Regions from separate parts of the Cryobacterium roopkundense genome, predicted to be linked through region 3. Evidence: predicted binding sites of a transcription regulator. Region 3 holds the regulator's gene; each other region holds the start of a gene.
The links. Region 3 encodes HrcA, which represses chaperone genes, less so after heat shock. Its sites were predicted from a motif close to TTNGCACTCGNNNNNNNCGAGTGCNAA; they were not measured.
Positions count from the first base shown of each region.

Region 1: groES (co-chaperone GroES) is a predicted target of HrcA. The motif match lies at 1,951-1,977, and genes of this name have one in related genera.
Region 2: groL (chaperonin GroEL) is a predicted target of HrcA. The motif match lies at 6,216-6,242, and genes of this name have one in related genera.

Region 1 covers NZ_JACHBQ010000001.1:127,225-137,104, reverse strand. Annotated here, with positions in the region: gene BJ997_RS00715 (ABC transporter substrate-binding protein) at 1-389, opposite strand, end outside; gene rarD (EamA family transporter RarD) at 506-1,462, opposite strand; gene groES (co-chaperone GroES) at 1,577-1,873, opposite strand; gene BJ997_RS00700 (class I SAM-dependent methyltransferase) at 2,006-3,196, shown strand; gene BJ997_RS00695 (IS1182 family transposase) at 3,398-4,813, shown strand; gene BJ997_RS00690 (hypothetical protein) at 5,016-5,420, opposite strand; gene BJ997_RS00685 (hypothetical protein) at 5,525-6,091, opposite strand; gene BJ997_RS00680 (DUF4190 domain-containing protein) at 6,169-6,612, opposite strand; gene tsaD (tRNA (adenosine(37)-N6)-threonylcarbamoyltransferase complex transferase subunit TsaD) at 6,697-7,764, opposite strand; gene rimI (ribosomal protein S18-alanine N-acetyltransferase) at 7,761-8,291, opposite strand; gene tsaB (tRNA (adenosine(37)-N6)-threonylcarbamoyltransferase complex dimerization subunit type 1 TsaB) at 8,292-8,942, opposite strand; gene BJ997_RS00660 (sulfite exporter TauE/SafE family protein) at 8,968-9,795, opposite strand.
Region 2 covers NZ_JACHBQ010000001.1:272,587-282,466, reverse strand. Annotated here, with positions in the region: gene betT (choline BCCT transporter BetT) at 1-1,376, shown strand, start outside; gene BJ997_RS01370 (aldehyde dehydrogenase family protein) at 1,373-2,887, shown strand; gene BJ997_RS01365 (GMC family oxidoreductase) at 2,910-4,472, shown strand; gene groL (chaperonin GroEL) at 4,544-6,172, opposite strand; gene BJ997_RS01355 (DUF3048 domain-containing protein) at 6,302-7,357, opposite strand; gene BJ997_RS01350 (cold-shock protein) at 7,426-7,629, opposite strand; gene BJ997_RS01345 (LytR C-terminal domain-containing protein) at 7,880-8,443, opposite strand; gene BJ997_RS01340 (DUF3263 domain-containing protein) at 8,495-8,791, opposite strand; gene msrB (peptide-methionine (R)-S-oxide reductase MsrB) at 9,027-9,428, shown strand; gene BJ997_RS01330 (nitroreductase family protein) at 9,431-9,880, shown strand, end outside.
Region 3 covers NZ_JACHBQ010000001.1:1,545,943-1,555,822, reverse strand. Annotated here, with positions in the region: gene BJ997_RS07265 (PhoH family protein) at 1-199, opposite strand, end outside; gene BJ997_RS07260 (HIT domain-containing protein) at 246-623, opposite strand; gene BJ997_RS07255 (16S rRNA (uracil(1498)-N(3))-methyltransferase) at 643-1,383, opposite strand; gene dnaJ (molecular chaperone DnaJ) at 1,401-2,510, opposite strand; gene hrcA (heat-inducible transcriptional repressor HrcA) at 2,588-3,619, opposite strand; gene BJ997_RS07240 (DUF4870 domain-containing protein) at 3,798-4,238, shown strand; gene BJ997_RS07235 (DUF4870 domain-containing protein) at 4,320-4,697, shown strand; gene hemW (radical SAM family heme chaperone HemW) at 4,702-5,925, opposite strand; gene BJ997_RS07225 (DUF1990 family protein) at 5,930-6,577, opposite strand; gene lepA (translation elongation factor 4) at 6,582-8,438, opposite strand; gene BJ997_RS07215 (amidohydrolase) at 8,498-9,709, opposite strand.

The sequences.
Region 1 (9,880 bases), 1.4 Mb from region 3:
GCCGGGGCAACGGATGCCGGCACTTCGGGTCGAACTGCGCTCCCGGCGTCCCACAACACGGCATCCACAGCCCGGTCAGCGAAGGAGGCGAGCGCGGCCTGCTCGTCTCCGGCGGAGTTTCGATGGATGAGCTGCACGGGCTGGCCGAGCACTCCGCCTTGGGAGTCAATCTCCCGGGCGGCGACCTGCGCCCCGGCGACCTGGGCGGCTCCGCTCGCCGCCAAGTCGCCTGTCATCGGGAACATGGTGCCAATGCGCAGCAGTCCGTCGCCCGTGGGAGCCGGCAGCGCGGTGTTGGTCGGCGATACCGAGGGCGCAACCGGAACCGGATCCGAGCACGCGGTGAGGGCCAGCACCAGAACTCCCGTCACGAGCGCCACAGCAGACACGGATCGAAACGGCCGCGATCGGCACTGGACTTGACGGAATTGAACGGGGCGGGACATGAAATCCTCTCGGGGGCACGCGCAGGCACGCACGTACACAGTTCGAGGGTATCGGCGGATCAGGTGGGTTCGAGGGACGCTCGCCGGGGAGCCCGTCCGGAAACGATCATGTCGACGGTCAGGATGATGAGGGCCACCCACACAAGCCCGAATCCCACCCAGCGCTCGGGCGGCATCGCTTCGTTGAGTACGAAGACCCCCACCAGGAATTGCAGCACCGGGGCAAGGAACTGGATCAGCCCGAGAACGGTGAGCGGCAGCCGGCGCGCGGCGGCGGCAAAGAGCAGCAGGGGCACGGCGGTGATCACCCCGGCGGCCAGCAGGCCGATCGTGTGCACCGTGGACACGGTGCCGAAGGTGAGCCCTGAGACACCGGCGACGACGACGAGTTGGATGATGGCGACCGGAGCCAGCCACACCGTCTCGAGGGTCAGGCCTGTGACAGCGTCGACGCTCGGACCCACCCGTTTCTTGATCAGGCCGTAGAACCCGAAGGAGAAGGCGAGTGCGAGAGAGATCCACGGCAGGGTTCCATAGCCGATAGTGAGCACGATCACGGCCAGGAGACTGACACCCACGGCAAGCCACTGGATGCGGCGCAAACGCTCGTGGAGCACTATCACGCCCAGAAAAACCGTGACGATCGGGTTGATGAAGTAGCCCAAGGCCGCTTCCACCACGTGCCCGGTCATCGCGGCGTAGACGTAGATCTGCCAGTTCACGAAGATCAGCAACCCGGCGAGCCCCATGATGAGCATCACCCGCCGTTGCCGGAAGACTCCGCGTAGCACAGACCACTTCCGTGTCACCGTGATGATCAGCGCGCAGAAGACGAGCGAGAAAAGCACCCGCCAGGCGACGACCTCGAACGCCCCGGTCGGCGCCAGGAGCAGGAAATACAAGGGAAGGATGCCCCAGAGCCCATACGCGAGAAACCCGAACATCAGGCCCCGGCTGTTCTCGCTGCGGGTGGTCGTGGGCACCGAACCGACTGCGGCGGGGTCGGCATCCGTCATGAGAATCCTTCCTGCGGCGGGTAACACACGAAAACTCCCGGATGGCCAGGCCATCCGGGAGTCAACTGGTGTGCGGGGTCGCAGCTAGTTTACGGCTGCGGAGCGTACGGCTACTTAGCGGACGACGACCGCAAGAACGTCGCGAGCGGAGAGAACGAGCAGGTCGTCGCCGCCGAACTTGACTTCGGTTCCACCGTACTTGGAGTAGAGCACCTTGTCGCCGACGGCGATGTCGAGGGGAACGCGGTTGCCCTTGTCGTCGATGCGGCCGGGTCCGACTGCAACAACTTCGCCCTCCTGGGGCTTTTCCTTGGCGGTGTCAGGAATGACGAGCCCGGAAGCGGTCGTCTGCTCAGCGTCGACCTGCTTGATGACGATGCGATCCTCGAGCGGCTTGATGGAGACCGACACGGTTGACCTCTTTCTTTACGAAGATATGGGGTTAGCAGACTCACAACGAGAGTGCTAAAAACGAGCTTAGGGCCCTTCTGGCACTCACGCAACGTGAGTGCCAGACCTGAGCGGGATTGATAGGTTTAATCAATGGAACGCACCGAGCTCGTTGAGCTGCTTTCGCCCGAGGGTCTGCGCCTGCTCGACTCCCTTCCGCCGTACGACACGATCGACGTTCTCAAGACGGTCAGTGACCTGCGCAAGGCCGGGCACGCCCCCGGCCTTGTAGCCGCAGCCCTCAGCCAGGCGCGCCTGCGCGCCAAGGCCTCGTCGAAGTTCGGTGAGTTCGCGAGCCGCATGCTCTTCACGGAGGCCGGACTCGAACAGGCCACCAGACTGCGTGTCGCGGCACTGCACGCCGGCCGATTCGCTGCGCTCGGCGGCCAGCCCAGGGTCGTGGACCTCGGGTGCGGCATCGGGGGCGACGCCATGGCCATGGCGGCGATCGACCTCGATGTGACTGCCGTCGACGCCGACGAGGTCACCGCCACCGTTGCCAGCTACAATCTGGCCCCGTTCCCGCAGGCTAATGTGCGGCACTCCGCCGCCGAGAAGGTGAACCTCGACGACTTCGACGCGGCCTGGCTCGACCCCGCCCGCCGAACGAGAGGACACAGCAACACGTCTCGCCTCACCCGCCCCGAGGACTACTCCCCCTCCCTCGACTGGGCCTTCGGCCTGAGCGAGCGGATGCCTCTCGGCGTGAAACTCGGCCCTGGTCACGATCGCGACCAGATTCCGTCCCAGGCCGAGGCGCAATGGGTGTCGGTCGATGGGCAGCTCGTGGAGATGGGGCTGTGGTTCGGTGCGCTCGCGCGTGACGGCATCCGTCGTTCAGCCCTCCTGCTCACGCAGAACGGTGTCGCGGAGCTCACGGCTCCCGCCGACAGCCCTGACGCCCCCGTGGGCGAGCTCGGAACCTACGTGTATGAGCCCGACGGGGCGATCATCCGTGCCCGGCTGATCGGAGACCTCGCGCGCAGCATCGACGCCGAGATGCTCAGTGACGGCATCGCCTACCTGACCGCACCAACTCTCGTGAAGACGCCGTTCGCGAGCGCGTTCCGGGTGCTGGAAGTGCTGCCGGTGGACGAGAAGAAACTGCGCATCGCCCTGCAGGAACGCCACATCGGCACGCTCGAGATTAAGAAACGCGGTGTCGACGTAGATCCGGCGAGCCTGCGCACGCGGCTGAAGCTCAAGGGACCGGAGTCGGCGACGCTCATTCTGACCCGGGCGGCCGGCCACCGGGTTGCCCTGCTCGTGGAGCGCGTGCGCTGACGGCACCCGTGCGACTCGGCGAGTTGAGCCCCTAGGAGCGTGGGTCAGTAACACCAAAGTTTAAAACGCCGGTCGATTTCCCGGGCTTGGGGTGTTGGTCTGGGAAAATTGCGTATGAGCGATTCTGATGGCCTCTTCCCCGCGACGGAACTTGAGCACGTTGACGTGGTCGTGGATGACGGTGTTGAGGCGGGGGCCGGTGTGAACAAACGGTTCCGGGCATTTGAGCCGGCGGCGGTGATGTTGGTGCCGCCGTCGTTGGATGAGTGGTTGCCGCAGAATCACCTGTCTCGGTTCATCGCGGATATCGTTGAAACTCAGCTGGATCTGAAGAAGTTCTACGCCTCTTACGCGAAGTCGAAGGGGCAGCCGCCCTATGACCCACGGTTGATGGTCCGGGTGCTCCTTTACGGGTATTGTGTCGGAGTTCGCTCGTCACGGGAGTTGGAGCGGGTGTGCGTGGACGTGGTCGCGTTTCGCTGGTTGGCGGCGCAGCAGGCACCTGATTTTCGTTCCATCGCCCGGTTCCGAAAACGCCACCTCTCCAGTCTGGGGAACGTGTTCTTGCAGGCGTTGGAACTGTGCCGTGCGGCCGGAATGGTCTCGCTCGGGCAGGTCGCGTTGGACGGCACGAAAGTGCGCGCGAATGCCTCTCGGCGCAAGGCGATGAGTTACGCCCGCCTGACGGAGAAGCAGAAAGTCCTCGCCGACGAAGTCTCTGCGCTGCTGGCGGAGGCGGACGCGATCGATGACGCGGAGGACGCTCGTTTCGGAAAGGACAAACGCGGTGATGAGTTGCCGCCGGAGCTTGCCCGGCGGGAGTCACGCTTGGTGAAACTGGCCGAAGCGCGCGCTGGCTTGGAGGCAGCTGCAGCGGCGCGGGCGCGGAAAGACGCGGAGAAGAAGGCCAGGGACAAGGGCGACGATGACGATACTGTGGCGCAGAAGGGTGACGACGCGGCGAAGAACGCCGTTGTTGCTCCGAAGGCTCAACGCAACTTCACCGACCCGGATTCACGGATCATGAAGACCGCCGACGGATCGTTCCACTACGCCTACAACGCACAGGCCATCGTTGATGCCGACCATCAGATCATCGTCGCGACGACGCTGACGAATATTGGCGTGGATGTTGAACAGGTCGTGCCGCTGGTCGAGAAACTCCACGCCACGACCGGCGTCCTGCCCCGGCAGGTCCTGGCGGATGCCGGGTATTGTTCCGCAACAAATCTGGACTACGCGAAGACTGTTGAAGATGGCAGCGACGGCCGGACCGAGTTTTTCATCGCGACCGGCCGGGTCAAGCACGGCGAGCGTGTTCCTGAAGTTCCTCGGGGCCGGATCCCGGCCAATGCGACGCTGCGGGAACGCATGGCGCGGAAGCTCAAGACGAAGAAAGGCCGCGCCGTTTATGCGCGGCGCAAAGCGATCGTGGAGCCCGTGTTCGGTCAGATCCACACTCGGCAAGGCAAATTCGTGTTGCTGCGCGGGTTGGAGCAAGCCGCCCACGAATGGGACCTGATCGCGGCCTGCCACAACCTGATGAAGCTACACACCATGCAAACTAAAGCGCTGCTGGCCGCGCCAAGCGCCCTAACAGCCCGAACGGCCACCTAAACATCAAGGCGGGACTGCCCCGGCGGGCGGCAACGGCCCCGGCCTGCGCCGTCAACGCAGCACTGGCCCTATTTTCAGTCGGCACACGAACAACGCCAACCCGAACGACTCAACCACCGGACAAGAAACCCCCGACCGCACAGACGGTCCTGAACGGCAATTCCTCACACCAAGGTCGAATAGGCGTTACTGACACACGCTCCTAGGCCAGAAACGTCTGCGTCACGATGACGAACCAGCCCACGCCGAGGGCCACCCCGGCCAGGCCGGTCACGAGTCCGCTCGCCCAGAACAGCCTGGCTCGATGCTCCGTGTTGCGCGCTATAAGTGCCAGAATGACGCCGGCGAGAGACAAGAAGACGCCCCAGACCCCGAAGATGCCGATCAGCAACCCCAGGCCGCCACACGTGAGCGACGCCACCGAGATGCGCCGCCTGGTCGTAAGCGTATGCACCTCGGCGTCGGTGTACACGTACGGTACCCACTCGGTGGGCGCCGTGATCGTCGATTCCCAGGCGAGTTCGCTTCCGGGCGGTGAGGGAGGCCGTGTGTGGTCGATGCGGAATTCGTCGGTGGTCGCTTCGGCGTCGCGGTGCGCTCCGCTCATGGCAATCCTCCGGTGGTGCGGGCGGGTGCCGGTGGGCACCCGCCCTTCGTTACGTGTGTCGTGGTGCGTCTTACCGCTGGGCACTGAGTACCGCTGGGCACTGACTAGTAGTTGTAGCCGTATCCGTCGTTGGCGGCGGTGGCAAAGACGATCGCGTAGAGCAGGAAGCTCAGCAGCATGAGTCCGATCGCCACGAAGCCCGTGATGATTCCGGTGAGCCAGAAGCCGCGAGCGGCGGTCTCACGCTTCTTGCCCATGAAACCGAGAACCACGCCGGCCGCGGGGAAGAACAATCCGAGGAATCCGCCGACGAAGGGAATGAAGGCGATCGGTGCGCCAACGAGTCCGATGACGCCGGCGATCATGGCGAAGATACTCAGCAGAGGCTGCTTTTTTGCCGGGGCACCTGCATAGGCGTTGGACTGGTACGGATTGGCCGGCGCGGCGTACGCGGGCGGCGGGGGTGGGGTGGGCGCGCCGTAGGCGGGGGGCGGGGTCGACGCGCTGGGAGCGGACGGTGCCGAAGGCACCTGCGGTGATGTCGGGGCCGGCGGCGGCGTGGTTGGGGCGCCGTAGGCGGGCGGCGGGTTCACGGGAGGAACCGACGGCACCTCGGGAACACTCGGTACCTGCGGAACGTCGGGCACCTGGGGGGTAGTGGGATCACTCATGGAGTTCGTTCCTTCCAGTTGGTACGGAGCTACGTGGCGCGCGTGCGCGGTCAGTAATTTTATTCAGTAGTTGAGAGTCAGTTGTTGTTATAGAGGCTCGGGTTGGACGCCACCATGGAGAAGGTGACGGCGAGGATGATGATCAGGATGATGAGGCTCACCAGGCTGACGTAGCCGAGCACGAGTGCGGCGATCGCGAAGCCGCGCCCCTTCTCCCCGGTCTTCTTGATCTGCGAAAGCGCGATGTGCCCACAGATGATCGCGGCGGGGAACACGACGAACGCACTCACGAACGCCACAATCGAAAGCACATTGAAGGTGCCCGGCCCGGGCTGCTGCTGCCCGTACGCGCCGGGCTGACTGGGCGCCGCCGGAGCGGCGTACACCGGCGCCGGCTGTGCTTGATAAGCGGGCGCCGCACCGTAGGGTGCGACGGGCGGCATTGCGGGCGGTGGCGTAGCCGGCGCCGTGGAGCCATTCGAGGGCTGCGACGGCGGAGTATTTTCGGTGGGATCAGACATGTGAGGACTCCTCAGGCAAGACGGCAAACGGACTCTGCCCCAGAATATCCCGTCCCAGAGAAAATCGCTTGGTGAGACCGTCTTTCATACCTGAATCTGCGACACCGGAAGCGTGGAATCCGCCCCGAAATCCGGAGCGGAGGGGTTATGTCCGGCCATGATCAACTGGGCGCCAAGGGCCGCGATCATGGCGCCGTTGTCGGTGCACAGCGAGAGGGGCGGAATGCGCAGGGCAATGCCCGCGGCATCCGTTCGTTCGATCGCAACCTCACGCAGCCGCGCATTCGCGATCACGCCGCCGCCGAGCAGCAGCCTGGGCACGTCATAGTCGACGCACGCCGCCACTGCCTTGGTGAGGAGGGTGTCGACGACGGCCTCGCGAAAGCTCGCTGCCACGTCGTTCACCGGCACGGGTTCGCCGGCATCCTCGCGCTGTTCCACCCAACGGGCGACGGATGTCTTGAGCCCGGAGAACGAGAAATCGTAGCGGTGTTTCTCCATGTCTTTATGTTTGCTGAGCCCACGGGGAAAGCGGATGGCGGTGGCATCGCCGGTGAGCGCTGCCGCGTCGATGCGCGGACCACCGGGGTAGAGCATGCCCAGCACCCGCGCGACCTTATCGAAGGCCTCACCCGCCGCGTCGTCGATGGTCTCGCCCAGCAGCTCGACGTCGCTCGTGAGGTCGCGCACGAGCAGAAGCGACGTGTGGCCGCCCGACACGAGCAGGGCGATCGTGGGGTAGTCCAGGGGCTCCTCGTGGGAGTTCGCACCGGTGCGCAGCAGGTCTGCTCCCACGTGGCCCACCAGGTGGTTCACGGCGTAGATGGGCTTGCCGAGGGAGAGGGCGAGTGCCTTTGCGGCGCCGACGCCCACCATCAGGGCTCCCGACAGGCCGGGACCGCAGGTGACGGCGATCGCGTCGAGGTCATCGAGCCGAATGCCGGCTTCGGCGACGGCGGCGTTGATCGCCGGCACGAGCTCGTCGAGATGCGCGCGGGCGGCGACTTCGGGCACGACACCGCCGTAGCGGGCGTGCTCCTCCATCGAGCTCGCGATCGTGTTGGAGAGCAGGCGGGTGCCGCGCACGATGCCGATGCCGGTTTCGTCGCAGGACGTCTCGATGCCGAGGACGAGCGGCTCTGTACGGTTCATGTCGGCTCTCCGGCCTGGTCTGGCGCGGCAGCCTGGTCTGGCTCAGCCAGTGCGGCCTCCGGCGTGGGAATGGTGAGGCGCATCACGACGGCGTCCACGTTGTCGGGCTGGTAGTAGCCCTTGCGTACGCCGAGCTCCTCGAAGCCCAGGGAGCGATACAGCCCCTGGGCTGAAGGGTTGTCTGCGCGCACCTCCAGGAAGACGTGCCGGGCACCGCGGGAGCGGGCCTCGTTGATCAGGGACAGCATCAGGATGCGTCCGAGCCCCCGGCCGCGCGCCGATTCGGCGACACCGATGGTCTGGATATCGCTCTCGGGTGCGCCCCGAGGCGAGAGCAGCCCCGCGTAGGCCTCGATCAGGTCGGGCCGCTCGGGTGGGAAGGCCACGAGGTAGTAACACGCGGGATCCGCCACGTCGCGTGCCATCATGTCGCTCGACCAGGCGTCGTTCTCGAAGATGCCCGTTTCGAGCGCCATGATGGCGTCCAGGTCGGCTACCGTGGCCCGTCGCAGCTGCCAGGTGGTCATTCAGCTCACCCGCTTGCGGCCGCCCGGCAGGGTGACGTCAGGGGAACGCAGGTAGAGCGGGGCGTCAGCGGCGAGCGGGCGCCCCCCGGCAAAGGAGAGTTCGGCGACCATGCCGAGGTCTCCGGCGGAGACGCCCACGGCGTCCACTCGCGGCCAGTCGATGTGGGCCCAAGTCGGCTCGCGCAGCCTCACGGCTTGAGTCAGGTCGGCGGGCTTGGCCAAGCCGGGCGCGCCGATGCGCACGGGGAGGCCGTGGGCATCCGCTGCGCTGTAGGCCGACCAGTAGACCTCGCGGCGGCGTGCGTCGGTGACCACGAGCAGCGGGCCCGTGTGGCCGTCGCGGTAGCGGCCGAAGGCGATAGCGTCGTGGCTGACCACGGGCACGAGGGGCTTGCCGGCCCCAAGGGCGAAGACGCGGGCGGCAGCGATGCCCACGCGCAGTCCGGTGAAGGGGCCGGGGCCCATGCCGCCGACGATGCCGGAGAGGTCGCTCACCGCGACATCCGCTTCGTCGAGGCATTCCCGGATCAGGCGGCCGATCACCTCGGCGTGCCGCATGGTGTCGGCCTCGAGGCGTTCGCTGATCACGCCACGGTCGCGGTCGACGACGGCGACGCTCGTGCCGGCGGAGGTGTCAATGGCGAGAAGCACCCGTTCAGCCTATACGGGGGTCGGGCTATGCGGGCGTCGGGCCCGACTTGCGCGCGGCGCGGGCCTTGCGCTGGGCCCGGATGGCCTTCACCGCGAGCTGCAGCGCGGCCACCACGAGCAGGGCGGCGAAGAGGATACTGGAGACCCGAGGCGTCATGAGCAGGGCTAGGGCGACCCCGGGAACGGATGCCGCGACGGCGGCCACTCCCACGACCGCGCCGGCCCGCAGGTCGACAAGCCCGCCACGAAGGTTGGCGATGGTGCCGACGACTCCGGTGGGGATGAGCACCAGCAGGGACGTTCCCTTGGCGACGAGGTCGCTGATGCCGAAGATGGCTACGAGGGCGGGCACCGCGATGACGCCGCCGCCGATGCCGAACAGGCCGGATGCGATTCCCATGATGAGCCCGAGGGCGATGTAGCCGAAGAAGACCAGGGGGCTCAGCTCGAGCTGGTCGCCTCGCACCGGCTCCAGCAGCACCATGCGCACGGCCACGAGGAGCATGAGGGCGATGAACATCCAGCGCAGCCAGACGAGCGGGATGCTGCGCAGAAGCACGGCACCGATGATCGCGCCCACTACGGCGCCGGCCGCGATGATGCCGGCGGCCAGCAGGTCGATCTCGTCATTGGCGAAATAGGCGATCGAGCCCACGAGAGCGGTGGGGATGATGGCCACCAGGGAGGTCGCGGCGGCCTTGCGCTGATCCATCTGCACGAAGCTGATGAGCAGGGGAACCATGATGATTCCGCCGCCCACGCCGAACGCCCCCGAGAGCAACCCGCCGATGACGCCGATGATGGCGAGGGTGATCCAGTAGCGCGCGCTCCGACGCGTGGTGGTTACCTCCACAGGAAGGCTCCGCCACAGAGGCATCGTGCGGGAGGGTGTGCGTCTGTAGCCATTGCTTCAGCCTAAACGCACGCGGGACTCGCGC
Region 2 (9,880 bases), 1.3 Mb from region 3:
CGGTCGTGATGGCCACCATCTCCGCCGTCACCGGCGTGGAAAAGGGCATCCGCCGGCTGTCCGAGCTCAACGTGCTGCTGTCGGTGGCGCTCATGCTCTTCGTGCTGATCGCCGGCAACACCTCGTTCCTGCTCGACGCGATCGTGCAGAACGTCGGCGATACCCTCAGCCGTTTCCCGGGCATGACCCTCGATACCTTCGCCTACGACAGGCCCGACGCGTGGATGAACGCGTGGACGCTGTTCTTCTGGGCCTGGTGGATCGCCTGGGCGCCCTTCGTGGGTCTGTTCCTGGCTCGCATCTCTCGTGGCCGCACCATCCGCGAGTTCGTCGCCGGCGTTCTCGTGGTGCCGTTCGCCTTCATCCTGATCTGGATCGCCGTCTTCGGCAACAGCGCCCTCGCCATCGTGATCGGTGGTGACGCAGGCTTCGGGGAGATCGCCATGAACTCGCCGGAGAAGGCGTTCTACTCGCTGCTCGCCGAGTTCCCGCTGGCACCGCTCAGCGCCGCGGTCGCAACCTTCACCGGCCTGCTGTTCTACGTCACCTCGGCCGATTCCGGCGCCCTCGTGATGGCCAACTTCACCTCGCACCTGAAAGACGCCGAGTCCGACGGGCCCAAGTGGCTCCGAGTGTTCTGGGCCGTCACCACCGGCGTACTGACCATGGCCATGCTGCTCGTGGGAGGGATCCCCAACCTGCAGAATGCCACTATCATCATGGGGTTGCCGTTCTCAGCGGTGCTCCTACTCATCATGCTGGGGTTGTACAAGGCCCTCCGGGTTGAGCAGTCCCTGAGCGACAGTTACCGGGTGAGCCTGCCCGGACTGCTCTCCGGGCGCAGCGGCGACCCGGCACGCGTGCGCAACTGGCGCCAGCGCCTCTCCCGCGCCATGAGCTACCCCGGCCCGAAGCAGGCCGAGCGATTCGTGGCCCTCGTCGCCCTCCCCGCACTGCAGGAAGTACACGACGAGCTCGCGTCGAAGGGCGCAGACGTCACCCTGAGCGAGGGCGTCGTTGACGGCCTGCAGATTCCGCACGTGGACCTGCTCGTGTCGATGGGCGAGGAACGCGGATTCAAGTATCAGATCTACCCCGTGCAGTTCGACACCCCGTCGTATGCCGTGCGCTCTGCCTCGTCCGCGAGCAAGTATTACCGCATGGAGGTCTTCTCCCTCGAAGGCAGCCACGGCTACGACCTGATGGGGTACAGCAAAGAGCAGGTCATCACCGACGTGCTCGACCACTACGAAACGCACCTGGACTTCCTGCACCTCAACCGGCTTGAGCAACCGGGCAACACCGCCTTCGCCGAAGACCAGGTGGCCAAAGACAATTGGGAAGCCGATTTCGAATCAGATGAGGTAAAGCAATGAGCGCAGTAACCACCACCGTGCCGACCAGCACCGACACCACCTCTGCCACGCTGTTCATCGGCGGCACCTGGGTGTCGGCGAGCGACGCGGGCACCCGGGCCATCCATAACCCGGCCGACCGACAGCTCGTCGGCCTCGTGTCCGAAGCCACGACAGCGGATGCCGAGGCCGCCATCCACGCGGCCCGCACCGCCTTCGACAGCCAGGTCTGGTCATCCGTTCCCGCACCGGAGCGCGGCGACTTTCTGCTGCGAGTGGCCGCGGAACTGCGGGTACGCACAGCGCAATTCGCCCGCGCCGAAACCCTCGATACGGGCAAGCGCCTGGTCGAGAGTGAAATCGACATGGACGACATCGCAAACTGCTTCGCCTACTTCGGCAAGATTGCGGGTCAGGATTCCGGACGCATCGTGGATGCCGGCGATGCCAACGTGGTCAGCCGCATCGTGCACGAGCCCGTGGGAGTGTGCGGCCTGATCGCGCCGTGGAACTACCCGCTGCTTCAAGCGGCCTGGAAGATCGCGCCGGCCCTCGCCGCCGGCAACTCCTTCATCCTCAAGCCGAGCGAGCTCACCCCACACACGAGCATCCTCATGATGGAATTGCTCGACGACCTCGGCCTGCCAGCCGGCGTCGCCAACCTCGTGCTCGGCGCGGGCGCCGTGGCGGGAGCCCCGCTGTCCAGCCACCCCGACGTCGACCTCGTCTCCTTCACTGGCGGGCTCGAAACCGGCAAGAAGATCGCCGCGGCCGCGGCTGGAACCGTGAAGAAGGTCGCCCTCGAACTCGGTGGCAAGAACCCCAATGTGATCTTCGCCGACGCCGACTTCGATGCCGCCGTCGACAACGCCCTCAACGGCGCGTTCGTGCACTCTGGCCAGGTCTGCTCCGCAGGCGCTCGCATCGTGGTGGAAGCATCCGTTGCCGAACGCTTCGTCGATGAGCTGGTACGCCGCGCGAACCAGATACGCCTCGGCGGTCCGTTCGACCCCGAAGCCGAGACAGGACCCCTGATCAGCGCGGCCCACCGCGACAAGGTCACCGCGTACGTGCAGAAGGGGCTCGCCGAGGGCGCCCGCCTGCGCTGCGGAGGGACCTGGGGAGAGGGCGACCTCGAGCAGGGCTATTACTACACCCCGACCGTGCTGGACCGGGTGCACTCCGGCATGTCCGTTGTGGTCGACGAGGCCTTCGGCCCCGTCGTCACGATCGAGACCTTCGAGACCGAGGCAGAGGCCGTGCGCATCGCCAACGATACGGTCTACGGCCTCGCCGGTGCCGTCTGGACGCAGGACGCCGGCAAGGCCCAGCGGGTGGCCCAGGCGCTCCGTCACGGCACCGTGTGGATCAATGACTTCCACCCCTACCTGCCGCAGGCGGAGTGGGGCGGCTACGGGCAGTCGGGCATCGGGCGCGAGCTCGGCCCGATGGGCCTCGGCGAGTATCAGGAAACCAAGCACATCTACCAGAACACGGCACCCGCGGTGACCGGCTGGTTCGCGGCGCGCTGAGCGCCGGTTGAGGACGCAGAACATGAATTCGACAGACTTTGACTACATCATCATCGGTGGCGGATCGGCGGGAGCCGCGGTTGCCGCTCGGCTGAGCGAAGACCCCGAGATCGAGGTGGCGCTCGTAGAGGCCGGACCCGACGACCAGGGCATCGACGTGATCCTGCAGTTGGACCGGTGGATGGAACTACTCGAGAGCGGCTATGACTGGGATTACCCGATCGAGCCGCAGGAGCACGGTAATTCGTTCATGCGCCACGCGCGCGCCAAGGTGCTCGGCGGCTGCTCGAGCCACAACTCCTGCATCGCCTTCTGGGCGCCCGCCGAAGACCTGAACGACTGGGCAACGCTCCACGGAGCAACCGGCTGGGGCGCGGCCAACACGTTCCCGCTCTACAAGCGCCTCGAAACCAACGAGGACCAGGGCGAGCACCACGGCCAGGACGGCCCCGTGCACCTGATGAATGTTCCGGCGGCCGACCCGTGCGGCGTCGCCCTTCTCGACGCGTGCGAGCAAACCGGAATCCCCCGCGCCACGTTCAACTCCGGAACGACAGTCGTCAACGGCGCGAACTTCTTCCAGATCAACCGGCAGGCCGACGGCACCCGGGCCTCCAGCTCTGTGTCGTACATCCACCCGATCCGCGAGCGGGCGAACTTCACGCTGCTCACCGGTATGCGGGCCCGAAAGCTCACGTTCGATGCGAACAAGAGCTGCACCGGCGTGCAGGTCGTCGACGCGAGCTTCGGCAAAACGCACCAGCTCACCGCGCGGCTCGAGGTCGTGCTGTCCGCGGGCGCGATCGATTCCCCCAAACTGCTCATGCTCTCCGGCGTCGGACCGGCCGCGCAGCTTGAGGAGTTCGGCATCGAGGTGCTCGCGGACTCCCCCGGCGTCGGCGAGAACCTGCAGGACCACCCTGAGGGCGTCATCCAGTGGGAGGCGAAGCAGCCCATGCCCGTGACCTCCACGCAGTGGTGGGAGGCTGGCATCTTCACGACCACCGAGGAGGGCCTCGACCGGCCTGACCTCATGTTTCACTACGGTTCGGTGCCCTTCGACATGCACACGGTACGCCAGGGTTACCCCACCACGGAGAACGGCTTCTGCCTCACGCCCAACGTCACGAGGGCTCGGTCGCGCGGCACGGTGAAACTGCGCAGCAACGACTATCGAGACAAGCCCATGGTCGATCCGCGCTACTTCACCGACCCGCACGACATGCGCGTGATGGTGGCGGGCATCCGCAAGGCCCGCGAGATCGTGGCCCAGCCTGCCATGGCCGAGTGGGCGGGTACCGAGCTGTACCCGGGGGCAGCCGTTCAGACGGATGCCGAGATCACCTCGTACATCGAGAAGACCCACAACACTGTGTATCACCCCGCCGGAACCGTGCGCATGGGCGCCGTCGACGACGTGCTCAGTCCGCTTGATCCCGAGCTGCGCGTGAAGGGCGTCACGGGCCTGCGAGTAGCGGATGCCTCGGTCATGCCGGTTCTCGTGACCGTCAACCCGAACATCACCACCATGATGATCGGGGAACGCTGCGCCGACCTCGTGAAGTCGGCCCGCGGCATCCGCTAGCTCGGGAATGCACAAAAAAGTGGGCGCCTCCCGAAGGAGGCGCCCACTTTTCAGTGTGCTACAGGCGGGACTTAGAAGTCCATGCCACCCGAGGGGTCACCGGCCGGAGCCGAGTTCTTCTCGGGCTTGTCGGCAACGACGGCCTCGGTGGTGAGGAACAGACCGGCGATCGACGATGCGTTCAGCAGCGCGGAACGGGTGACCTTCACCGGGTCATTGATGCCGGCAGCGATCATGTCAACGTACTCGCCGGTTGCGGCGTTCAGGCCGAACCCAACGGGCAGGTTGCGCACCTTGTCGGCGACAACGCCAGGCTCCATGCCGGCGTTGAGGGCGATCTGCTTCAGCGGAGCGTCGATGGCGACGCGCACGATGTTCGCGCCCGTAGCCTCGTCGCCGACGAGGTCAAGGATTGCCTTGCTCTCGAATGCGGTCTTGCCGGCCTGGATGAGCGCAACGCCACCACCGGCGACGATGCCCTCTTCAACGGCTGCCTTCGCGTTGCGAACGGCGTCCTCGATGCGGTGCTTGCGCTCCTTGAGCTCAACCTCCGTCGCGGCGCCGGCCTTGATGACTGCAACGCCACCGGCCAGCTTCGCGAGACGCTCCTGGAGCTTCTCGCGGTCGTAGTCGCTGTCGGTGTTCTCGATCTCGTTGCGGATCTGCTGAACGCGTCCGGCAATCGCCTCGACGTCTCCGGCACCCTCGACGATAGTCGTCTCGTCCTTGGTGATGACGACCTTGCGGGCGTTACCAAGCAGGTCGAGCGTGACGTTCTCGAGCTTGAGGCCGACCTCTTCAGAGATGACCTGTCCACCGGTGAGGATGGCGATGTCCTGAAGCTGAGCCTTGCGACGGTCTCCGAAGCCGGGAGCCTTGACGGCGACCGACTTGAAGATGCCGCGGATCTTGTTCACAACGAGCGTGGCCAGGGCCTCGCCGTCGACGTCTTCCGCGATGATGAGGAGCTGCTTGCCGGTCTGGATGACCTTGTCCACGATGGGGAGCAGGTCCTTGATGTTGGAGACCTTGGAGTTGACGATCAGGATGTAGGGGTCTTCGAAGACCGCTTCCTGACGGTCGGGGTCGGTCACGAAGTATGCCGACAGGAAACCCTTGTCGAAGCGCATGCCCTCGGTGAGCTCAAGTTCGGTGCCGAAGGTGTTCGACTCCTCGACGGTGACAACACCCTCCTTGCCGACCTTGTCGATGGCCTCGGCGATGATCGCGCCGATTTCGGTGTCGCCGGCGGAGATGGAGGCGGTGGCCGCGATCTCTTCCTTGGTTTCGATTTCCTTGGCGCTGGCGATGAGCTCGGCGATGACCGCTGCGGTGGCCTTCTCGATGCCGCGCTTGAGGCTGATCGGGTCCGCTCCGGCCGCGACGTTGCGCAGGCCTTCGCGCACCAGTGCCTGGGCGAGGACGGTTGCCGTGGTGGTACCGTCGCCGGCAACGTCATCCGTCTTCTTGGCTACCTCTTTGACGAGCTCCGCACCGATCTTCTCGTACGGGTCGTCGAGCTCGATCTCCTTGGCGATGGAGACGCCGTCGTTGGTGATCGTGGGGGCGCCCCACTTCTTCTCCAGAACGACGTTGCGGCCGCGCGGGCCGAGGGTGACCTTGACAGTGTCGGCGAGAATGTTCAGGCCGCGCTCAAGCCCACGACGGGCCTCTTCATTGAATGCAATGATTTTTGCCATATGTGTAACTCGTCCCTCCCGGACGTTCCAAAAGACTGATGGGTTAGCACTCAAAACCTCAGAGTGCTAAGTCGATTCTGGCACTCTGGGGTCGAGAGTGCAAGCGAACACCGCGGGGCACGGATTCTGTCAGGGCAGGAGTTCGATCGAGCCCTGAGCCGTGGGCACCAACTCGATCCAGGTGTTCCCGGGCGCCAGTCGAACCGTGACACCGTTAGCGTCGGTCAGACGGATCGGCGCGGCCTGGGAGTCCTTCACCCAGGTAGCGTTCAGGGTCTGTCCGCCGGAAGAAACGGAGGCTTCGCCCGAGCCGATCATCGTGGTCTTGGGGATGGCACCGTACTTGTTGTCGATGTCTACGCGCAGGGTCACCACGTTGGTCGCGGTGAGCTGCGCACCGTTGCCGTCGAGGTCGGGAGCGCCCTCCTGCAAACGGAGGTACACCGCTGCCGCGGCGTCCCAGGTCCAGCCGGGCCACCGTGAGGTGGAGAAACGGGTGTTGATCGCGCTGATCGGCGTTCCATCGACCATGGCGGATGACGCGGCAACCGACGGCGCGTAGGCGAACTGCTGCGCGGGTGCGGGCAGGTCGGTGTGTTGCCCCACGACCTCCTTCGCCTGGAGCAGCACGTTGTGCGGCGCGGACTTCGTACTCGTGCGGGTGAATATTCCCGTGTTGTCGTAGTCGAAGATGACGCTGAACACCGGGGCCGCCTTGATCAGGTCGAGGAAGGCCTGGGCGCCGCCGGAATAGGCTGCAATGCCTCCAAACGGTGCCATGATGTCGGGATCCATCGGTCGGATCGAGCGCACGGGCCCCACCTCGTCGGGAACATCGGAGTGCCACACGGCGACATAGCGGGTGATTCCGCCCTCGACGAGCTCCTCAAAGACGATGTCGGCTCGTTCCAGGCCGGCCTGCGGGCGGGCGGCCTCGTGGTTGTCGATCTTCGCGGCGAGCGACGGATGAGCCAGTGCTGCCGCCGACACCTCGGTACCCCGGAGCGGCGCCAGCACGACGGGGTCGGGCTCGGCATAGCTGGATTCCCAACCGGACGCACTCGGAGTGGGGGTCGGTGCCGGGGCCGCGCCGGAGCATGCGGTCAGCAACAACGCCGGGATGAGCACCGCGACGATGCGACCGAACCTGCGGGGCGATGCGGCCCGTGTCTGTATTACCTTCACCTCGACACACTAACGCCGCCCGTAGCACCGGGCGGCGTTAGTCGGGGGTGTGCCTTGAAATTGGACCCTTAGGCCGGACGAACCGACTCGGCCTGGGGGCCTTTGGCTCCCGCACCGACCTCGAAGACGACCTGCTGGCCTTCCTCCAGAACCTTGTATCCGCTCATGTCGATGGCGGAGTAGTGGACGAAAACGTCTTGCCCTCCCCCATCAACGGTGATGAAGCCGAAACCCTTTTCAGCGTTGAACCACTTCACGGTTCCGTTCGCCATGTGTTACTCCTTGGTGCTGTGATTGCGTCGGCAACTGCCCATTGGCCGTACCGGGCCTGCCGCAGAAGCTGCGATCATTCAGCTCGCGTGCCCTGCCCTCTCGCGAGAGCTGTGTGCGCGAATTAAACGTTTGACCACACCAGATAGTAGCGAAGCGGCGAGAGAAGAAAAGGGGGTTGACGCGGGCACATATCGTCGCTAGTAGAACGATCGGTCTGCGCCCGGGATCATGCGGATCTTCGGGTGAAACCTACTCCGGGGGAGCCACATAATCGTTCCCGATGACCACGGTCAGGTCTGCACCGGAGTCGACGAAATCGTCGGCGAGCAGAATGGTCGCACCGGGCAGTGACTGCACCACTCCGAGAGCCGCGCCTTCAAGTGACGCGTCCGCGTAGTAGATGATGGTCGCGGGCTGGTCCTGGGAGTTCGCGTTGCTCGTGGCGCCCACGGTCCAACCGGCTTCTTCGAGGGTGCCCGCAGCGGATGCCGCCACCCCGTTCGATGACGATCCGTTGAGCACCGTCACGCTGAGAGCGGGATCCACCGTGGCCACGGGCGTCGGCTCCGCTGACGGCTCTGCGGAGGCACTGGGATCGGCGGAGGCCGAGATGCCGGGAATGCTGATGTTCAGCCTGTCGTTGAGGGACAAGATTCCGAACACTCCGGCGGCAATCAGGGCGATGGTTGCGCCCAGAGCCCACCAGAACGCCACCCAGCCTCGCCCCTTGCGTCCGGGAGCACGGTGTGCGCCCACGCGATGGAGATCGTGCGGAAGGTGGTCGAATCTGTCGCGTACGTCATGAGTGGGCATCGTAGGTCTGGTTCGGTCCTTGGTCGGGGTCTCGATGTGAAGGGATGAGGATCAGTCGCGCAGGGTGAGGGAGCGCCCGGCTCTCGCTACGGCGCGAGCTTCCCGCATCCGTTGCAGACGCTTGACCAGCATGGGATCGTAAGCCAGCGCGAGCGGCGAATCGATCAACACGGCCAGAAGCTGATAATAGCGGGCCGCCGAAAGCGAGAATTCCAGCCGAATGGCTTCCTCCTTGGCGCCGGGGCTTCTCCACCAGCGGCCTTCGAAGGCGAGGATCGCCGTGTCGCGTTCCGCCAGCTGCGGGGTCTCGCCGCTGCCGGGGGAAGTCGGTTCACGCGCACCGTCCACGTGACACCTCCTCATCCGGCCCTGCGAGGCACGGGGATCGTGCAACACCGTCATCCTATTCAGCCCGGCTGGTTGTTGGCCGCACCGAGCCGGGCGGGCCGCGTTTCGCCTGACGATTCGCCTGAACCTGCCCGAAAGCGGAATGCCGCCGAGGCCCCATGAGTTTAGTCTGGAGTAGATCAATTTGAGAGAGTGGTCACGCGTTTGCGGGACCTGCGTAACGAAGGGAATCACCATGGACCACGAGGTCACGAAGTCAGACGCTCAATGGCGCGAGGAACTCTCCCCCGAGAAGTATGCGGTTCTGCGCGAAGCGGGCACCGAACGTCCGTGGACCGGTGAGCTGCTCGACGAATCTCGCTCGGGCATTTACACGTGCGGCGCGTGCAACGCCGAGCTGTTCCAGAGCGGCACGAAATTCGACTCCGGGTGCGGCTGGCCCAGCTTTTACGAGTCGGTGCGCCCGGAAGCCGTGAAGCTCATCGAAGACCGCTCCCTTGGCACCGTGCGCACCGAAGTTCGTTGCGCGAACTGCGACTCGCACCTCGGCCACGTCTTCGACGACGGTTTCGGCACGCCCACCGGCGACCGGTACTGCATGAACTCAATTTCGCTCAACTTCACGGCTGCAGAATAACGATGCCGAGCGACGGCCACGAATCGGGGGTTCTCGCGGCCGTCGCGAATCGCCGATCTCATTCCCAGGTGACCGCAGAGGCTCCCACCCAGGCCGAGCTGCTGCCCCTCGTAGCCGCGGCCGCGCGGGCAGCGGACCACGCGTCTCTGCGTCCCTGGCGTTTAATCGAGCTGCGAGGCGAGGCGCGCGAGCGCCTGGGCGACGCGTTCGTCACGGCATCTGTCTGCACGGACGAAGACGCCGCCAAGCTACGACGGAAACCGCTCCGAGCTCCGCTGCTCGTGGCGATCGTGGCCTGCCGCCGCGACGACACCCCGGTACAGGTCTGGGAGCAAGACGCCGCGGCCGCCGGGGTCGCGCATCTGCTCAGCCTGCTGTTGGGCGCCGCCGGCTGGGGCGTGATGTGGCGCACCGGGCCGCTCGTGCGTGCCAAGTCGGTGCGCCTGGTGCAT
Region 3 (9,880 bases):
GATCGTGTCCGTGCACGATCATGGACTGCAGTTCTTCGATCAGTCGGCGAACGGCCGCTATCTCAGCGGGCAGCCCCTCGAGGGTGATCTCGTTGCTTCGCACGTGCACACTGACGTGTGGGTACTGTTTCTCGATCGTGGACAGGTAACGGTCTTCGGGGCCGAGCAGGCGCACCATGGCAATGCCATCAACGTGCATGCGAAGCTTGGTCACGTCGGACCGTTCCGAATCGGGCGAACCCAGGTCAGAGGGAGCCAAGGGAACCCTCTCCCAGGGAGTCTGCGGCCGCGCCGACGCCCATCACGTGCGCGTGCACATGAAAGACGGTTTGCCCGGATGCGGCACCGGTGTTGAAGACCAACCGAAACTCCCCCCGGGTGCGCTCGTCTGCGATCGTTCGCGCCACTCGCACGAGCTCCGCGAGAAGCTCGGGGTCACCCGCTGCGAGCTCGACGACATTGCGGTACTGCGGGTCTTTGGTGGTGATCACGATGTGCACGGGAGCTTGCGGGGCGATGTCCTCGAAGGCGATCACCCGGTCGGTCTCCGCCACGATGGTCGCCGGTATTTCGCGTGCGATGATGCGGCTGAAGACGGACGGTTCGACACCCTGAGAAGACATACCTCTATCTTAAGCGGGACTACCAGCGCCCGAGCATCGCATTCAGTATCGCCAGCGCGGCCGGGCCGGCCGTTGACGTGCGCAGAACCGTGTCGCCCAGTCGAACCTGCATCGCGCCGGCCTGCTCAAGCAGGCCCAGCTCGCTCGGCGCGATTCCGCCTTCCGGCCCGACAACAAGCACGATGTCCCGGTCGTCGGCGGGCGGAGCCAACTCGGTCAGCCGAGTAGTGGCGGACGGCTCCAGCAGAAGCATGTGCGTGGTTACGGCCAGGGCAGCGAGCTGTTTCGTCGTGCACAACTCCCCCACCTTCGGCAGCCAGGCCCGGAGGGACTGCTTGCTCGCCTCACGAACGATGCTGGTCCAGCGCTCCTGACCCTTGCGCACCTTCGCGCCTTCCCACCGGCTCACGGAACGCGCTGCGGTCCAGGGAATGACACCGTCGATGCCCAGCTCAGTCGCCGCCTGCACAGCCATTTCGTCCCGATCCCCCTTCGCAAGCGCCTGCACGAGGCGGATGCGGGGAGTCACGGCCGCCGTGTGCGTCGCGGTCTCCACGAGCAGCGTGAACTCCGCGGGGTCGGCCGTCACAACGGTGCCCGACAGGACCAGGCCGGCACCATTCCCGATGAGAAGGCGTTCGCCCGCCCGCATCCGGCTCACCGTCACGGCGTGCCGGGCCTCTGGGCCTGCCACGCTCACGACGGAACCGGTGCGGCACTCGTGTGCCAGCAAGCCCGGTGCGAGGTAGAAATTAGCCACGTCGTTGCGCCCGATGCCTAGCCCAGGAAACGATCGCGGAGCTTGGCGAACAGGCCCTGCTGATAGTGGCTGAGCGAGGGCGCCGGCGCGGAGTGCCTGGCCGCGAACTGCTCAATCAGGTCACGCTCCTTGTGGTCAAGCCGCGTCGGCGTCACGACCTGGATACCGATCTTGAGGTCGCCTCGCCCGCTGCCGCGCAGTTTCGTCACACCGCGATCCTTCACTGTGAGGATCTCCGAGCTCTGCACGCCGGGACGAAGTTCGACCTCGACGTCACCGTCGAGCGCCTTGAGGGTCACGGTTGTGCCCAGGATCGCGCCGGTCATCGGCACCTCCAGGGAGCACAGCAGGTCGTCGCCGTCACGGCTGAAGACGTCATGGTGACGCACCTTCATCTCGAGGTAGAGGTCACCGTTGGGGCCACCCGCCGCACCGACCTCGCCACTGCCGGGCATCTGCAGGCGCAGCCCGGTGTCGACTCCGGCAGGAATGTCGACGGGAACCGTGCGGCGCGCACGAACGCGGCCCTGTCCGGAGCAGGTTGTGCAGGGCGTCGCGATAATCGTTCCAAAGCCGCGGCATGATCCACAGGGACTGCTCGTCATCACGTTGCCGAGGAGCGAACGCACAGCCCGCTGAATGCTGCCGGTACCCCGACAGATATCGCAGGTCACCGGGGATGTACCAGGCTGGCAGCAGGAGCCCTTGCAGGTGTCGCAGAGGATGGCCGTGTCAACCTCGAGGTCGCGATGGGTGCCGAAGATGACCTCGGCGAGATCGAGCTCGACGCGGATGAGAGCGTCCTGGCCACGCTCGCGGCGTGAACGCGGCCCGCGCGTCGATCCGCCGCCGCCACCGAAGAAGGTCTCGAAGATGTCCCCGAAGTTGCCGAAGTTCTGGCCATCGAATCCTCCGCCGTTCTGACCGCCCCCCTGGTCGTACTTCTGGCGTTGCTTTGCGTCGCTCAGTACGTCATAGGCGTGGGTGACGCTCTTGAACTTCTCGGACGCGTCGGCGCCTGGGTTCACATCGGGGTGCAGCTGGCGGGCGAGGCGACGGTACGCCTTCTTGATTTCGTCGGTAGACGCATCGCGGCTCACGCCGAGGACTTCGTAGTGGTCAGCCAAAGGTGGCTCTCCTTGTTGATCTGTTGAAACGTGTGTGATGTACGGCAGAGTGGATTGATGGAAAGTGTGCGGGGCGCCTAGTTTTCACCGAGCAGGCGGGAGAGATAGCGGGCCACGGCTCGAACCGCCGCCATGTTGTTGGAGTAGTCCATGCGCGTAGGCCCGAGAACGCCGAGGCGTGCCAAGTTTCCGTTTGAGCTGTAGCCGCTCGTCAGGACCGAGGTCTCGGCTAAGCCGAACGGCGCGTTCTCCCGGCCGATGCTCACCGATACGCCGTGCTGGTCGGTCGCCATCTCGCCGAACAGGCGAAGCAGGACCACCTGTTCTTCGATGGCTTCGAGCACCGGGTAAATACTCCCGGTGAAGTCTTCCTCAGTGCGCACCAGATTGGCGGCACCCGCCATAACGAGCTTGTTCTGCTTATTGGCGCCGATCTGCTCGCGGAGGGTGTCGGAAATGAAGTCGGTCAGGTGCTGCAGCTCGGGCGATTCCGGCCGCGTCGAAACCGCCGGCGTCGCAGCCAGGGCAGCCGCGGCATCCGTCATGCTCAAACCGACGACGGCGTTCGTGAGTTTCGCGCGCACGTCGCTCAGCGTCACCTCGTCCACCGCGCGAGGCAGATCAATGACGCGCTGCTCGACGGCCCCGGAATCCGTGATCAGGACGGACAGGATACGAGTGTCCGTCAGTGACACCAACTCGATGTGGCGCACCTTCGAGCGAGACAGCGACGGATACTGCACGAGTGCGACCTGGTGCGTCAGCTGGGACAACAGCCGAACGCTGCGCACCAGCACTTCGTCGAGATCGGCGGAGTGGCCGAGGAAGGTTTCGATGGCCTGCCGCTGTGCCGGCGACAGCGGCCGCAGATCGGCGAGGTGATCCACGAAGACCCGGTATCCCTTGTCGGTCGGGATGCGACCGGACGAGGTGTGCGGGGCGGCGATCAGCTCCTCCTCCTCGAGGAGGGCCATGTCGTTTCGAATCGTGGCGGCGGACACCCCGAACGCGTGCCTGTCCACGATTGACTTGGAGCCGACCGGTTCCCGGGATGCGACATAGTCCTGAACGATGACGCGCAAAACGTCGAGGCCGCGATCGGAAACCATGATGACCGCCTCTCCGGTTGGCTGACTGCACGCGCGGGCACCTGGGTTGGCACTCACATTGCCTGAGTGCCAATCATATCCCGCCGAGTCACACATCGCCCATTGCCCCCACACGGGGGTGGCAGTAAATTGTGGGTATACGTGCCCCGTCTACCCGTTCAGTGTGAAAGGCATGATCATGAGCGATCCACACGCGCAGGTTCCTCCCGACCCGAATCCGGGCCAAGGCCAACCGCAACCCCAGTACCCCGCCGCCGCACCGGCGGCACCGCTCACCGACGCCGAGGACCGCCAGTGGGCGTCCTTTGCCCACCTGGGCGGAATTCTGGGGTTCCTTCCCTCCCTGATCATTTGGCTTGTTTTCAAAGACCGGGGCCGCATCACCGACACCGAGGCGAAGGAGGCGCTGAACTTTCAGATCACGGTTCTCATCGCCTGGTTCGCCGTGTTCTTCGTCGGCACGTTCCTGGCGATGGTGACCTTTGGTGTCGGATTCCTGTTCTCGTTCCTCGGCTTCGCGCTGTGGATCGTCGACATTGTCTTCTCGATCATGGGTTTCACCACGGTGAAGAACGGCGGGAGCTATCGGTACCCGATCTCGTTGCGCCTCATTAAGTAGCCGTCCGTCAAGGTTGGCCGGGTACGCTGTTCGAGCCGGTGGCAGACAGCCACACACCCGGTGCCCGATCAAGGAGACCGAATGTCCGACGCCACGCCTCCCCCCGCCAATCCCTACCAGTCCCCCGTGGCACCACTGAGCCCGGCCGACGAGAAGCTCTGGGCCACACTCATCCACGTCGGTGGGATCTTCCTGTACTTCGTGCCGTCCCTGATCGGGTACCTGCTGCTGAAGGACCGTGGCCCGTTCATTCGAGCTCACGGCGCGACAGCGCTGAACTTTCAGATCACCATGGCGATCGGCGCCACGGTTTCCCTGGTGCTGATGGCAATCTTCATCGGCTACCTCACCCTGGCCGCCATCTGGGTGATCCTCGTGGTGTTCAGTATCATCGCGGCCCTCGCGGCCAATCGCGGTGAGGGCTACACCTACCCGCTCGCGTTCAAGTTCGTGAGCTGACGAGCTAGTCCGAAATCCGCCGCACAACAGCATCCGCGAGCAGGCGCCCCTTCAGAGTCAGCTCCAGTGCGCCGGCCAGGGCGGCTCGTGCGTTGATGAGCTCGTCGGCGATCAGACCGGCGATCTCGCGCCGTCCGGGCGCGGACAACGACGCAATCGGGATCCCGCTGCGGATGCGGCTGAGCAGCAGGATGCGCTCCAGCTCGCGAGTCGCATCGTCGAGGGTCTCACGCCCCACGGCGGGCGACACCCCAGAGAGGACGCGTTCCGCGTAGGCCGCCGGATGCTTGACGTTCCACCAGCGAACTCCGCCCACGTGGCTGTGCGCGCCGGGACCGATGCCCCACCAGTCCTGGCTGCGCCAGTACGAGAGGTTGTGTCGTGATTCGTGTGCGGCATCCGTTGCCCAGTTGCTCACCTCGTACCAGTGGTAACCGGCCGCGGCCAGAAGACCGTCTGCAAGTTCGTAGAACTCTGCCTGCTGGTCGTCATTGGTCGGCACCACGTCGCCGCGGCGAATCTGCCGTGCGAGTTTCGTGCCCTCCTCGACAATGAGGGAGTATGCGCTCAGGTGGTCAGGTGCCTGCGCGATGGCGTGCTCGAGACTCGCCCGCCAGTCGTCGATGGTCTCGCCAGGGGTGCCGTAGATGAGGTCGAGGCTCACGTCGAGCCCGGCGTCCCGTGCCCACGCCACGACGAGGGGAACCCGCTCCGGATCGTGTGTGCGCTCGAGCGTGGCGAGCACGCGTGGCACCGCCGACTGCATGCCGAAAGACACCCGCGTGAAGCCGGCGTCCCGAAGCGACTGCAGGTACCCGGCGTCCACCGAATCTGGATTGGCCTCAGTGGTGACCTCCGCCCCCGGGGCGATTCCCCATTCGTCACCGACCGCGTGCAGCATTTTCGCGAGGTCGGTGACGGGCAAGAGAGTGGGCGTTCCTCCCCCGAAGAAGACCGTTGCCGCCGGCCTCGACGGCAGGCCGGAATCAGTCAGGATGCGACCGGCCGCCTGAACCTCGAGCACGGCCTGGCTGGCGTAATCGCTCTGTTTGACGCCCCGCAACTCGGTGGCCGTGTAGGTGTTGAAATCGCAGTACCCGCAGCGTACCTTGCAGAAGGGCACGTGGAGGTAGACACCGAAGTCTCGATCGGACGCGCCGACGGAGGCGAGAGAGGGAAGGCGTCCGTCGGCCGGAGCCGGGTCGCCGAGAGGAAGTGCACCAGCCACGCGCTTACAACGACCCGACCGGGTGGAGGGCGCGCAGGTAACGTTTGGTGAATCGTTCCTGCTGAACCCGAAGGAAGGGTGCCGCGAGCCGGAAGTACCACGTGCTCGGGCGGGAGAATGAGCGCAACGTGAACCAGACTGAATCATCGTCGCGCCGGTCGAGAATGAACGATTCCTCGCCGCTTTCGGGGTGTCCCGCCATTGTTCCGTAGGCGAAGCCCACCCGGTTGGCCTCGGCGATAACGTAGACCACTCGCACGGGTGCCTTGACCGTCAGCGGTCCCACCTTGATTTCGAGCTGCGCAGTCATGCCGTTCACGATGTAGGGCGTGCCGTCGGCCGCGAACGTTGACTCGTCAGTCGAGTCCGTTCGGGCAGGCAGCGGTGTGCCGTCGGGGGCGAACTCGACGGGCGTGTACTGCACGCCGGTACCCGCCTCGAGGTCGGTGACGCTCATGCCGCTCTGACGCTGCACGCCCCAGGTCATCAGCAGCTTGGAGGCCACCTCGAACCGTTCGGCTCCACTGCCGAGACGCACGCTGCGCTCCATCGGGCGGTGACCCTTCGGCGGGTACTGCAGCAGGTCGGGGGCCAGGGTGCCGCCGATGGCACCGTAGGTCACGGCGGCATCCGTGAAAGTGGCTCGACGCATAGGGCTACTTCTTCTCTTTCTTGGGTGGCTCATCGCCGGAGAGTGCGGCGATGAAGGCCTCCTGCGGCACCTCAACTCGACCGACCATCTTCATGCGCTTCTTGCCCTCTTTCTGCTTCTCGAGAAGCTTGCGCTTTCGCGAGATGTCGCCGCCGTAGCACTTGGCCAGCACGTCCTTGCGGATGGCGCTGATCGACTCACGGGCTATGATACGGGCACCGATGGCGGCCTGGATCGGCACGTCGAACTGTTGGCGCGGGATGAGTTTGCGCAGCCGGCCGGTCATGAGCACACCGTAGTCGTAGGCCTTGTCTCGGTGCACGATCGCGCTGAAAGCGTCAACCTGCTCCCCCTGCAGCAGAATGTCCACCTTCACGAGGTCGGCCTCCTGCGAACCGGTGGGCTCATAGTCGAGGGATCCATAGCCGGCAGTGCGGCTCTTCAGGTTGTCGAAAAAGTCGAACACGATTTCGCCAAGGGGCATCGTGTAGCGGATCTCCACCCGGTCCTCACCGAGATAGTCCATGCCGAGGAGTGTGCCGCGGCGGCTCTGGCAGAGCTCCATGATGACGCCGACATAGTCCTTGGGGGCCAGGATGGCGGCCTTGACGATGGGCTCCTCGACCTTGGCGATCTTGCCGTTCGGGAATTCGCTCGGATTGGTGACCGTGACGGTCTTCTTGTCGTCGGTTGTGACCTCGTACGGCACGCTCGGCGCCGTCGTGATGAGGTCGATGCCGAATTCACGGTCGATGCGCTCTGTGATGATCTCGAGGTGCAGCAGGCCGAGGAAACCGCAGCGAAACCCGAAGCCCAGAGCGACGGATGTCTCAGGTTCGTAGCCGAGGGAGGCATCCGACAGCTTGAGCTTGTCGAGAGCCTCACGCAGGGCCGGGTAGTCGCTGCCGTCAATCGGGTACAACCCGGAGAAAACCATGGGCTGGGGCTCGGTGTAGCCGGGAAGGGCATCCGTTGCGGGGCGCAGGGCGGTGGTGACGGTGTCACCGACCTTTGACTGCCGAACGTCTTTCACGCCGGTGATGAGGTAGCCCACCTCACCCACGCCGAGGCCCTTCTTGCTGATCGTGGGTTCCGGGGAAATCACGCCGATCTCGAGAATCTCGTGCGTGGCTCGGGTCGACATCATCTGGATCTTCTCGCGCGGGCCGAGGTTGCCGTCGATCATGCGCACGTAGGTCACCACACCCCGATAGCTGTCGTACACGGAATCGAAGATCATGGCGCGGGTGGGCGCGTTGGGGTCGCCGACAGGCGCTGGGATGGATCGGGTCGCCAAGTCGAGCAACTCGGCGACGCCAGCACCGGTCTTGCCCGATACCCGAAGCACATCTTCGGGCTTCCCACCGATCAGGTCGGCGAGTTCCCTGGCGTACTTGTCGGGTTCGGCGGCCGGCAGGTCGATCTTATTAAGCACCGGGATGATCGTGAGGTCGTTCTCGAGCGCCAGGTACAGGTTGGCGAGCGTCTGTGCCTCGATGCCCTGGGCAGCGTCCACCAGCAGGATCGCCCCCTCACACGCGGCGAGGCTGCGAGAGACCTCGTAGGTGAAGTCCACGTGACCGGGGGTGTCAATCATGTTCAGGGCGTAGGTCTTGCCGTCCAGCTCCCACGGCATACGCACTGCCTGGCTCTTGATGGTGATGCCCCGCTCGCGCTCGATGTCCATACGGTCGAGGTACTGGGCACGCATCGCGCGATCGTCGACGACGCCCGTGATCTGCAGCATCCGGTCAGCCAGCGTCGACTTGCCGTGGTCAATGTGGGCAATGATGCAGAAGTTGCGGATGAACTCGGGCGGCGTGGCGGCGGGTTCAAGCGCCTGAAGGGCTCTCGGTGACATAGTTTTCCCATTCTTTCATGTCCGCACCCGGCGCGGGTACGCGCCGGGTGCGGACGGACCTAGGAGAACCGTCCGGCGCGCTCAACGACCTGGCCGCGACCGTCAGCCCAGCGATACACCTCGACACCGCCGATGAGAACTCGCTCGGCCCGGGAGTTCACGTCGAGGGGGTCGCCGGACCAGATGACGACGTCGGCGTCGAGTCCTGCGGCGAGCGATCCGACCCGCTCGTGCAGGCGGAGGATCGCGGCCGGATTCACCGTGAGGGCCTCGAGCGCGGTCTGCACGGGCAAGCCCTCCTTCACAGCGAGGGAGGCCTGGTGCACGAGGAAGTTCACGGGCACGACGGGGTGGTCGGTGGTGATCGCAACCTGCACACCGGCGGCAGCCAGCGCGACGAGGTTGGAGAACGCCCTGTCGCGCAGTTCGACCTTTGACCGTGCAGTGAAGAGTGGGCCGTAGATCACGGGAATGCCTCGTTCGGCGAGCACATCCGCCAGCTTGTGTCCTTCCGTGCCGTGGTTGATCACGAGGCGGTAACCGAACTCGTCGGCCAGTCGAATCGCGGTGGCAATGTCGTCGTGGCGGTGCACGTGCTGGTCCCAGGCGAGGTCCCCCGCCAGCACACGGGCCAATGTCTCCTTGCCCAGGTCGCGCGTGAACGGCTCACCCTTGCCGGCCGCCGCGTCGCGCGCCAGGACATAGTCCTGGGCCTGAGTGAAGGCCTCGCGGATGACGAGGCTCACGCCCAGCCGCGTGCTGGGCGTCTGCTTCTTGTCGCCGTAGACCCGCTTGGGATTCTCGCCGAGCGCGGACTTGACACTGACGGCGTCGCTGATCACCTGCTCGTCGATCGTGCGGCCACCCCAGCTCTTGATCGCGACGGACTGTCCACCGATAGGGTTGCCAGACCCTGGCTTGACCACGATCGTCGTGATGCCACCGGCCAGAGCATCGCGGAACCCCTCGTCGTCGATGTCGATGGCATCGATGGCGCGCACCGCCGCCATGTTGGGCCCCGTCATCTCATTGGTATCGTTACCGGCCCATCCGTTGGCTTCCTCGTGGATGCCCACGTGGCCGTGCGACTCGATGAAGCCGGGCAGCACCCACTTGCCTGCCGCGTCGATGATGGTCGCCCCCGCCGGGATGGCCAGGTCGGCACCCACGGACAAGATGAGGCCGTTCTCGAGCAAAACCGTGCCCCCGACGATGGCCGGACTGGAAACGGGGACGACGTGGGCGTTGATGATTGCTGTCAGAGAAGTCATCACTCCACTCTAGGCACCGACGCCCGGCACCATTTCCCTCCACGATTGTGGCGCGGGGCGTCTTGCTGGTATCGTTGGCTGTTGACTTGCGTGTTGGGTCCCACCCCATACGATTATCGCCGTAGCAGCGCCCTCTATCGCTCAGCGGCATCCCAACCAGAATCTAACGAA